One region of the Enterobacter sp. I4 genome, then DNA from elsewhere that is predicted to be linked to it. Evidence: predicted binding sites of a transcription regulator. Region 1 holds the regulator's gene; the other holds the start of a gene.

The links. The regulator CRP, encoded in region 1, controls carbon source genes, mostly activating them, when cyclic AMP is high. The targets are predictions, from matches to a motif close to ATGTGANNNNNNTCACAT.
Region 2: srlA (PTS glucitol/sorbitol transporter subunit IIC) is a predicted target of CRP. The motif match lies at 1,719-1,736, and genes of this name have one in related genera.

Annotation. Positions count from the first base shown of each region.
Region 1 is NZ_JALBUO010000002.1:798,075-803,627, reverse strand. Features, by position in the region: gene MOQ06_RS16275 (YccS/YhfK family putative transporter) at 1-956, opposite strand, end outside; gene crp (cAMP-activated global transcriptional regulator CRP) at 1,014-1,646, opposite strand; gene MOQ06_RS16265 (OsmC family protein) at 1,957-2,361, shown strand; gene MOQ06_RS16260 (phosphoribulokinase) at 2,426-3,295, opposite strand; gene MOQ06_RS16255 (YheU family protein) at 3,326-3,544, opposite strand; gene MOQ06_RS16250 (hydrolase) at 3,541-4,563, opposite strand; gene mdcA (malonate decarboxylase subunit alpha) at 4,792-5,553, shown strand, end outside.
Region 2 is NZ_JALBUO010000001.1:811,139-816,691, forward strand. Features, by position in the region: gene srlB (PTS glucitol/sorbitol transporter subunit IIA) at 1-115, opposite strand, end outside; gene MOQ06_RS03825 (PTS glucitol/sorbitol transporter subunit IIB) at 128-1,087, opposite strand; gene srlA (PTS glucitol/sorbitol transporter subunit IIC) at 1,084-1,647, opposite strand; gene mltB (lytic murein transglycosylase B) at 1,900-3,000, shown strand; gene pncC (nicotinamide-nucleotide amidase) at 3,133-3,630, shown strand; gene recA (recombinase RecA) at 3,720-4,778, shown strand; gene recX (recombination regulator RecX) at 4,847-5,347, shown strand; gene alaS (alanine--tRNA ligase) at 5,479-5,553, shown strand, end outside.

The DNA.
Region 1 (5,553 bases):
CAGGCGGCAAACTGGCCGACCGGGTTATCCGGGTGCTGACGCGCTATCTTCTCCAGCGCGCCGAGCTGTTTGTCCATGGTAAAGCGCGTCGGGTAGCGGTGATAGAGAATATCGTCCGCCAGCACCCGCAGGCGCGCCGCAACGGTCTGCGCGTTCCAGCGGATCACCGCCTCCGCGTGGCTGCGCTCCACCAGCTTTTGCACCTCTTCCGGGTGGTGAAGGCTGACGGAGATATGCTCCTGCAAATCCAGCCCGACCTGGAAGATACGCAGCAGCCGCTTGTATTCCTGGTTTTGGCTGGCGGCGAGCATGTGCAGCTGCTGGTAGCACTGGCTTATCAGATCCACCACCTTTTGCTGGCGCTCCAGCAGCGGCGGCAGCGATTTTTCCGGATCGGTGTGCTGCGTCAGCAGGGTATATTTCGCTTCGCAATACTCCGCCAGCTGACGGTAGAGCAGGCTGAGGGATTCGCGCATCGGCTGTTCCCGCCACAGCCAGAACCAGAACCAGTTAAACAGCCCGTACCATAGCGTGCCGAGGGCGTAGATCAGCAACGGCTCCCACACCGGCATATTGCCCGCCAGGCTTAAGGTGAAGATGGCGGCGATCAGCGACGCGGGAAGGAGGCGGGCGTGCAGCGAGCTGATTTCGGCGGTCACGCCGAGTGTCATCGCCAGCACGGTCAGGATCAGCGGCAGGGGAATGTCCCGGGCCAGCAGGAGCTGGACGGCAAGGCTACAGCCGGCAAACAGGCAGCCGCCGACGATCAGGCGTTTGAAAAAGCGTTTATGCGGCGTGTCCAGACCGGCAATGTTGCAGCAGGCGGGAACGAGGGAAAACAGCAGGCCTTGCTGCAGGTGTCCGAGGATCAGGCCCACGGCCACGGGAAGACACAGCACCAGCGTTTGTCGCAGTGCGTAGTTAACTTCCGGGTGATAGATCAGCCTGCGCCACATGAGGAGTAGAGACAAAAACGGCGTGCCACCCTGCGGCGGCACGCCGTTTGGCCGGAATTAACGGGTTCCGTAGACCACGATAGTTTTACCGTGGGCAGAGATCAGGTTCTGATCTTCCAGCATCTTCAGGATACGGCCCACTGTTTCACGGGAACAACCGACGATCTGACCAATTTCCTGACGGGTAATTTTAATTTGCATGCCGTCAGGGTGGGTCATGGCGTCTGGCTGTTTCGCCAGGTTCAGCAGGGTCTGCGCGATACGGCCGGTCACGTCCAGGAAGGCCAGGTTGCCTACCTTCTCAGAGGTCACCTGCAGACGGCGCGCCATCTGGGAAGAAAGACGCATCAGGATGTCAGGGTTAACCTGAATCAGCTGACGGAATTTCTTGTAAGAAATTTCAGCCACTTCACATGCTGTTTTTGCACGAACCCAGGCGCTACGTTCCTGGCCTTCTTCAAACAGGCCCAGTTCACCGATAAAATCGCCCTGGTTCAGATAAGAAAGGATCATCTCTTTCCCTTCTTCATCTTTGATCAGCACGGCCACCGAGCCTTTAACGATGTAATACAACGTTTCCGCTTTTTCACCCTGGTGAATCAGCGTGCTCTTTGATGGGTACTTATGAATGTGGCAATGAGACAAGAACCATTCGAGAGTCGGGTCTGTTTGCGGTTTGCCAAGCACCATGCGCTGTTATCCTCTGTTATAAGCTGTCACCAGAGTCATAAGATGCATCCGGACTCTGGGGTTGCAATCGAATTCTTACCCATACCTGGGAAGTCGGCTGTCGTAACGTTTCGCAGCCAGTAAAGTTTGATGTCCTCTGCATACATGTGTAACGTCAATGTATTACTGTAGCATCCAGAGTGTTTTAGCATAGCTTTCGCCGCGTGTCTCCTGGTGTCTCGCTTCAGCATGACGCAGGTCGCCTTCCGTTGCGAGAAATGTAACGTACACGTAATCTGTCATAAAAAATGCAACGTTGGAGTGAGTGAATATGCAAGCGCGCGTGAAATGGGTTGAAGGGTTAACGTTCCTGGGCGAGTCCGCTTCCGGGCATCAGATTTTGATGGATGGCAACTCCGGCGATAAAGCCCCAAGCCCTATGGAAATGGTGCTGATGGCCGCGGGTGGATGCAGCGCTATCGACGTGGTGTCGATCCTGCAAAAAGGCCGCCATGACGTGACCGATTGTGAAGTGAAGCTGACGTCAGAACGTCGTGAAGAGGCGCCACGCCTGTTTACGCACATCAATCTGCACTTTGTGGTCACCGGTAAAGCGCTGAAGGACGCGGCGGTGTCCCGCGCGGTGGATCTCTCCGCGGAGAAGTACTGCTCGGTGGCGTTAATGCTGGAGAAAGCGGTGAACATCACGCATTCGTATGAAGTGATCGAGGCGTGATTGAGGGGGCATCTGCGTGTTGATGCCCTCACCCTAACCCTCTCCCGCAGGAGAGGGGATATGATTATGCGATCTGCTTCCCTTCCATCAACCGCTGTACCAGCGGCGTCATGATCAGCTCCATCGCCAGCCCCATTTTTCCGCCCGGCACCACTAACGTATTCATATGCGAAATAAATGAACCCTGCAGCATCGCCAGCAGCCACGGGTAGTCGATGCCTTCCAGATTGCGGAAGTGGATCACCACGAAGCTCTCGTCCAGCGAGGGAATGCTTTTTGCGGCGAACGGGTTTGAGGTGTCTACGGTAGGGACGCGCTGGAAGTTAATATGGGTTCGGGAAAACTGTGGCGTCAGGAAGTTGATGTAATCCTCCATGGAACGTACCACCGAGTCCATCACCGCCTCGCGAGAGTGCCCGCGCTCGCTGATGTCACGCGTCAGCTTCTGGATCCATTCAAGGTTAACAATCGGCACCACGCCCACCAGCAAATCCACATGGCGCGCCACGTCGTGCTGTGGCGTGACCACGCCGCCGTGCAATCCTTCATAAAACAGCACGTCAGTCGGTTCCGGGAGGGGCTGCCAGGGCGTGAACGTGCCCGGCACCTGATTCCAGGGCACGGCTTCATCGTAGGTGTGCAGATACTTGCGGGACTGTCCGGTACCGCTCTGCCCGTATTCACGGAAGGTTTGCTCCAGCAGGCCGAAGTCATTGGCCTCCGGTCCGAAGTAGCTAATGTGTTTACCCAGATCGCGCGCCTTGCGGATGGCCATGTCCATCTCCGGGCGCGTGTAGCGGTGAAAGCTGTCGCCTTCCACCTCTGCCGCCCGTAAATTCAGCTGTGCGAAGATCTTGCGAAAGGCGAGGCTGGTGGTGGTGGTTCCCGCCCCGCTCGAACCCGTAACGGCAATAACCGGATGTCTGGCAGACATAGCAACTCCCTGACTGGAAAGGTTTAAAGATCAGCCATGAAACGCGTTGCGGGGCATAATATTGACCGTCTCATGCAGTTCGGACCATACCAGCACCACGTCGCCGCTCTTAAGCTGGCGCTTAACATCGTTGACCTTTTGTTCAAGCGAACGTTCATGTTCACCATAATCGGTGCCTTCGCGCAAGACAAAGCTTTCAATCAGGTTATCGAGCGTTTCGGGAGAGAGATCCTGCCAGGGAATAATCATTTTTTACCGTCCAGATAGGCCGTTAACCAGTCGGGTATACGCGTCTCAAGCCACATTTTTGGCCGACGCAGCGTGCCGCCAACAAAGCCCACGTGGCCGCCAAACTCGGTGAGCTGATACTCCACGTTATCCGGCAGATAGTCAGGGGCGGGGATCGAGTGATGATCCATAAACGGGTCATCTTTGGCGTGGATAATCAGCGTGGGTTTCGTGATTTGATTCAGCAAAGGCATGGCGCTGCACTGACGGTAATAGTCAATTGCATCGGCAAACCCGTGGATCTTTGAGGTGATCAAATCATCAAACTCGCGCAGGCGCTTCACGCGTTTGAGCTGTTGCAGCGTGACGGGCAGCGTGTCCGGATAGGCCTTCAGCTTGCGCGCGGCGTTAGCCTTCAGCAGGTTGAGCAGATACCGCTGATAAACCCGCGAAAACCCCTTTTCCATATGATAGCTGCACTGCTCCAGCATAAACGGCGCGGAGACAATAACCGCCGCGTCCAGCGGCACCGCGTCGCTCTCCTTCGCCAGCAGGCAGGCCAGCATATTACCCCCCAGCGAATACCCCACCGCCGCCGTAGGCGCCGCGCCAAAATGGTCTCTCAGCCAGTGCAGGAACCAGGTGCCGTCCTCGGTTTCACCCGAGTGATAAATGCGTTTTTGCCGATTTGGCTCGCCGCTGCATCCGCGAAAGTGCATCACCACCCCAAGCCAGCCGCGGGCCTTTGCCGCCTCGATGAGGCCGTGCGCGTAAGGGCTGTGCAGGCTGCCCTCCAGACCGTGAAACACCACGAGACGGGGTTTATGCCTGGCCTGCTCTGGCGCTTCGCTCCAGGCGAGATCCAAAAAGTCACCGTCCGGCAGGTCAATGCGCTGCCAGTGGGGGTTGAACTGCACCTTGCGGCGGATCAGGCGCGGGAGCATGGTTTGCAGGTGGGGGTTAGCCACACCGCGCATGGGCACGAACTCGGCGCTCTCTTCGGCTGCAATGTCGAAGTCTGAGGGAATGATTTGGGTCATAAGGGCGATGCTGATTCTTGTCAGAAATTAACTATACCTTCCGAATTGTACCCCGTTTAGCCCGTTTTTCCGAAACATGAACTGATCCCGATCACATTTCCTTACCTTGTTTATTACTCTCAAGCTAATGATTCACTCCTACGCTTAATTGATGCCTTTATCACCAGAGCGCACACTTTACTCAACGTTAAGCAAATCAGAATGATGTGCTGAATCAGGAGGTTAATAATGTTATCTGGGCAAACACCCACCCGGCAATGGAACACCCGACGCAGCGAGAAAGCGCGTCGTCTGGCATCCGTACCGGTGCAGGGCAAGGTACTGCCAACCGGCGATCTTGTCGCCATGCTGGAAAAACTGATCGCACCAGGCGACAAAGTCGTTCTGGAAGGCAATAACCAGAAGCAGGCGGATTTTCTTTCCCGTTCACTGGCTGAAGTGAACCCGCAAATTGTTCACGACCTGCATATGATCATGCCGAGCGTCGGGCGCAGCGAACATCTGGATATCTTTGAGAAAGGCATCGCCCGCAAGCTGGACTTTTCCTTCTCCGGTACGCAAAGCCTGCGCATTTCGCAGCTGCTGGAAGATGGCCAGCTCGAAATCGGTGCGATTCACACCTACATCGAACTTTACTCACGCCTCTACGTCGACCTTTCGCCAAACGTGGCGCTGATTGCCGGGTTTAAAGCGGACCGTAAAGGTAACCTCTACACCGGGGCGAGTACCGAAGATACCCCGGCGCTGGTGGAAGCCGCCGCGTTCCACGACGGCATCGTCATCGCACAGGTGAACGAGCTGGTGGACGACGAGTGCGACCTGCCGCGCGTCGATATTCCGGGCTCGTGGATCGATTACGTGGTGGTGGCGGACAAGCCGTTCTTCATTGAGCCGCTCTTCACCCGCGACCCGCGCCTGATTAAACAGGAACACATCCTGATGGCGATGATGGCGATTAAAGGCATCTACGCTGAACACCAGGTGCAGTCC
Region 2 (5,553 bases), on a different contig from region 1:
ACTCTTCGATATCCGCCGGTGCCCCTTCGCGGAAGGTGATCAGCATCTGGTCGCTGAGCGCATCCGCTGCGCTCTGGCCGATGCGGGTAATCGTGGTCTGGTAAATAACGGTCATCGCAGGAACCTCTTATTGATAAATAAAGCCGGAGACAAACCAGGCAATCAGCACCGTCGGCGCGCCCGTCAGGAAGCGGCTAACCAGCACGGACGGCACGCCCACGCGCACGGTCTCCTGACGCGCTTCGGCCAGCGACAGCCCGACGGGGATAAAGTCGCACGCCGCCTGGGCGTTAATGGCAAACAGGGCGGGCAGGGCGAGGTGCGGGGGAATGTTGCCCAGGCCAATCTGCACGCCAATCAGCACGCCGATGACCTGGGCAATCACCGCGCCCGGGCCAAGAAACGGCGACAGCAGCGGGAAGGAGCAGATCAGCGCCAGCGTCACCAGCCCGAGCGGGTGGCTGGCGAGCGGGGCAAGGCCGTGGGCAATCCAGTCCCCCAGGCCGGACGCCATGATGATGCCGATCAGCGCCGAGACGAAGGCCATAAACGGCAGAATGGTTTTCAGCACCGTGTCGATGGTGTCGCGCCCGGACTGGAACAGCACCGCCACGGCGGACCCCATCCCCATCCCGACCTTCGCCAGCAGGCCGTCGCTCTGCTCGGTGATCTTCTTGCTGGTGTCGTACTCGCGCGGTGCCGCTTTTTGCGGCGCGGGAGTGCCATTCACCAGAGTGATGTTTTCCTCCTTCACGCCCGAGACATAAATATCTTCAAGGATGTACTGCGCCAGCGGGCCCGATTTTCCGGTGGAGTGAATATTCACCGTAGGAATGCGGCGCTTTGGGTAGATGCCGCAGCGCAGGGTGCCGCCGCAGTCGATGACCGCCACGCCGATTTCCGCTTCCGGCGGCTCGCCCTCCCTGAAGCCGTCGACCGCTTCCCAGCCGGTGAGCTCGCGCAGCCTGTCAACGATCGCCGGGCGCGTGCCCGCGGTAATGTAGACGATCTTTTTGCCTGCGGCGGCGTCGAACTCCAGCGGGCCGCCCCAGCCGCCCGTGCCTTTCTCAATGCGGATCCGGTTCATGCTGTCGCTCCTGAAAGGTGAACTTTTTGTTCAAGCTGGATGCCCATTTTTCTCTCGAAAAGGGTGGTGGTCAGGTCCGTTACCCAGCCGCGGAAGAAGTTAGTCACCAGGCCAACCAGCAGGTAGCTCACCGCCAGCGGGCCGAGCGGCAGGCCAAGGGTGGTGAGGCCGCTGGCGATCCCGAGGTAAACAAACAGCTCGCCGGGGTTAATGTGCGGAAACAGGCCGTTCATGGAATGGCAGCTGTAGGAGGCGGCGGCGTAGTAGCTCGGCTTGTACTTCTCCGGCATAAAGCGGCCAAGGCTTAAGGTCATCGGGTTGCAGAAAACAAAGGTGCCGATGAAGGGCAGTATCAGGTAGCGGGACAGCGGGTTTCCGGCACAGCGCTGGGCGAAGCGTTCAATGCGCTGCTGGCCGATAAAGTTAATCAGCGCGTTCATGATCACCAGCAGGCTGATCAACAGGGGCAGGATCCCGGTCACCATGCCGGTGAACACTTCGCCCCCTTTCTGGAACAGCCCGATGAACCACTCGGCACCGTGGGTGATGGTTTCTATCATTCTTCTCTCCTGTAAGGCTTTTTTGTTTTGTATAACTGGGGCTAATAATAATCACTTTGAAAGATTTTAAAGTGTTATTTAGATCTCACAATGAAAGAAAAATAGATTATTTTGAAAGTTTATTGATGCGGTGAATTGTTTTCGGCAGAAAAAAGCGCTGATTTACGTTGGGAAGGTGCGTACCGCTTCCTTGAGGAGTCGGGGATGCTTTACCATACTGGGTTCTTACCGGACTCGTTAAATGGATGCCACATGTTCAAGCGTCGTTATGCAGCGCTGTTGCCTGCGCTTATTCTCCTGTCTGCCTGTAGTAGCAAACCTAAGACCGAAGCCGCTCAGCAAACGGCGGGCGCGCCTTCTGGCGGGTTCCTGCTGGAGCCACAGCACAATATGATGCAGATGGGCGGCGACTTCGCGAATAACCCTGCGGCCGAACAGTTCATCGATAAAATGGTGAGCAAGCACGGTTTTGACCGCCAGCAGCTGCATGCCATTTTGTCCCAGGCGAAGCGTCTGGACTACGTGCTGCGCCTGATGGACCGCCAGGCACCGACGGCCCAGGTGCCGACCGGGCCAAACGGCGCGTGGCTGCGCTACCGTAAACAGTTTATTACCCCGGACAACGTGCAGAATGGCGTGGCGTTCTGGAACCAGTATGAAGATGCGCTCAACCGCGCGTGGCAGGTCTACGGCGTGCCGCCGGAAATCATTGTCGGGATCATCGGCGTGGAAACCCGCTGGGGACGCGTGATGGGCAAAACCCGCATTCTTGATGCGCTGGCGACGCTCTCCTTCAATTACCCGCGCCGCGCCGAGTATTTCTCGTCTGAACTAGAAACGTTCCTGCTGATGGCGCGAGACGAACAGGACGATCCGCTGGATCTGAAAGGCTCGTTCGCCGGTGCCATGGGCTACGGCCAGTTTATGCCGTCTTCCTATAAGCAGTACGCGGTTGATTTTAACGGCGATGGACACATTAACCTGTGGGATCCTGAGGATGCCATCGGCAGCGTGGCTAACTACTTCAAAGCACACGGCTGGACGCCGGGCGGCCAGGTGGCGGTGCAGGCCAACGGCGAGGCGTTTGGTCTGGCAAACGGATTCAAAACCAAATACAGCGTTGCGCAGCTGGCAGCGGCAGGCCTAACGCCGACGCAGCCGCTGGGTAACGTTGACCAGGTGAGCCTGCTGCGTCTGGACGTGGGGACCGGTTATCAGTACTGGTTCGGCCTGCCGAACTTCTACACCATCACCCGCTACAACCACAGCACGCACTATGCGATGGCCGTGTGGCAGCTGGGCCTGGCGGTATCGCAGGCGCGTGTGCCGGCGGCGTCACCGTTCAGTCAGTAATGGCCTTCTCCGCAGCCGGTGCGCCCGCACCGGCTATTTTCTGAAGCCCCCTCGTAAAACCTGAAGCGCGTCCCCATATCTGACGAGAAAGTGCTATCTTGTGCTGCATGTTTTCTACGGCCTGGAGCGATAATGACTGACCATGAATTGATGCAGCTTAGCGAAGTGGTAGGGCTGGCGCTGAAGCAGCGTGGCGCGACCATCACCACCGCAGAATCCTGCACCGGCGGCTGGGTGGCGAAGGCGATTACCGATATTGCCGGCAGTTCCGCCTGGTTTGAACGCGGGTTTGTAACCTACAGTAACGAGGCTAAAGCGCAGATGATCGGCGTGCGTGAAGCCACGCTTGAACAGCATGGCGCGGTCAGCGAGCCGGTGGTGATCGAGATGGCTATCGGTGCGCTCAAAGCGGCGCGGGCAGATTACGCGGTTTCCATCAGCGGCATCGCGGGGCCAGACGGCGGCAGCGACGTGAAGCCTGTCGGCACCGTCTGGTTTGGCTTTGCCACCTCTCAAGGTGAAGGGATCACCCGCCGGGAATGCTTCAGCGGCGACCGCGAAAGCGTGCGTCGTCAGGCCACCGTTTATGCTTTAAAAACGCTCTGGCAACATTTTCTACAAAAGACTTGATACTGTATGACTATACAGTATAATTGCCTCAACAGAACAGAAGTCCATGGTGAAGCGCAGTTGCTTCTCCCGGCATGACAGGAGTAATAATGGCTATCGACGAAAACAAACAGAAAGCGTTGGCGGCAGCACTGGGCCAGATCGAAAAGCAATTCGGTAAAGGCTCCATCATGCGCCTGGGTGAAGACCGTTCCATGGATGTGGAAACCATCTCCACCGGTTCGCTTTCTCTTGATATCGCACTGGGCGCTGGCGGTTTGCCGATGGGCCGTATCGTAGAAATCTACGGTCCGGAATCCTCAGGTAAAACGACCCTGACGCTGCAGGTCGTTGCGGCGGCACAGCGTGAAGGTAAAACCTGTGCGTTTATCGATGCCGAGCACGCGCTGGACCCAGTCTATGCCCGTAAACTGGGCGTTGATATTGACAACCTGCTGTGTTCTCAGCCAGACACCGGCGAGCAGGCACTGGAAATTTGTGACGCGCTGGCGCGCTCAGGTGCGGTTGACGTGATCATCGTCGACTCCGTTGCTGCGCTGACGCCAAAAGCGGAAATCGAAGGTGAAATCGGTGACTCTCACATGGGCCTCGCGGCACGTATGATGAGCCAGGCGATGCGTAAGCTGGCGGGTAACCTGAAGCAGTCCAATACGCTGCTGATCTTCATCAACCAGATCCGTATGAAAATTGGTGTAATGTTCGGTAACCCGGAAACCACCACCGGTGGTAACGCACTGAAATTCTACGCCTCTGTCCGTCTGGATATCCGCCGTATCGGCGCGGTGAAAGAGGGCGAGAACGTGGTGGGTAGCGAAACCCGCGTGAAGGTTGTGAAGAACAAAATCGCAGCACCGTTCAAACAGGCTGAGTTCCAGATCCTCTACGGCGAAGGCATCAACTTCCTCGGCGAGCTGGTTGACCTGGGCGTGAAAGAGAAGCTGATTGAAAAAGCGGGCGCATGGTACAGCTACAACGGCGACAAGATTGGTCAGGGTAAAGCGAATGCTATCTCCTGGCTGAAAGAGAACCCGGCTGCGGCGAAAGAGATCGAGAAGAAGGTGCGTGAGCTTCTGCTGAACAACCAGGACTCTAAACCTGATTTCGTGGTTGACGGCGCGGATGCTGAAGAAACCAACGAAGACTTTTAATCCTCTCGGATAAAAATGAAGGGCTGCTGATGCGGCCCTTTTTGCATTTCTGAATCGACAGGTTTTTTATGAGTGAACCAACATCGCGCCGACCCGCCTACTCGCGCCTGCTGGACCGGGCTGTGCGTATTCTCGCCGTGCGCGACCATAGTGAGCAGGAGCTGCGGCGGAAACTGTCAGCGCCCGTTATGAGCAAAAACGGGCCGGAAGCGATTGATGCCACCGCGGAAGATTACGACCGCGTGATTGCCTGGTGCTACGAGCATCAATATCTTGATGACGGCCGTTTTGCCTCACGCTTTCTCGCCAGCCGTGGCCGCAAAGGCTACGGCCCGGCGCGTATCCGCCAGGAGCTGAACCAGAAAGGCGTTGCCCGTGAAGCCATTGAAAAAGCCATGCGTGAAAGTGACATCGACTGGTGCGAACTGGCGCGTGAGCAGGCGGTACGAAAGTACGGCGAGCCGCTGCCGCGTGAATTTTCGGAAAAGGTTAAAATCCAGCGCTTTTTGCTCTACCGGGGCTTTCTGATGGAAGATATTCAGGAGATCTGGCGTAATTTTACCGATTGAACGCATGCGGGATTTTACTTCCCACTAAAGAAAACTTATCTTATTCCCACTTTTTCCAGTAGCTGGTCCGTCCAACTGTTTTCAGATACAGATCTGCTGCGACATTTCGTTAGCTTGATTTCAGGATAATTATGAGCAAGAGCACCGCTGAGATCCGTCAGGCGTTTCTCGATTTTTTCCATAGTAAGGGACACCAGGTTGTTGCC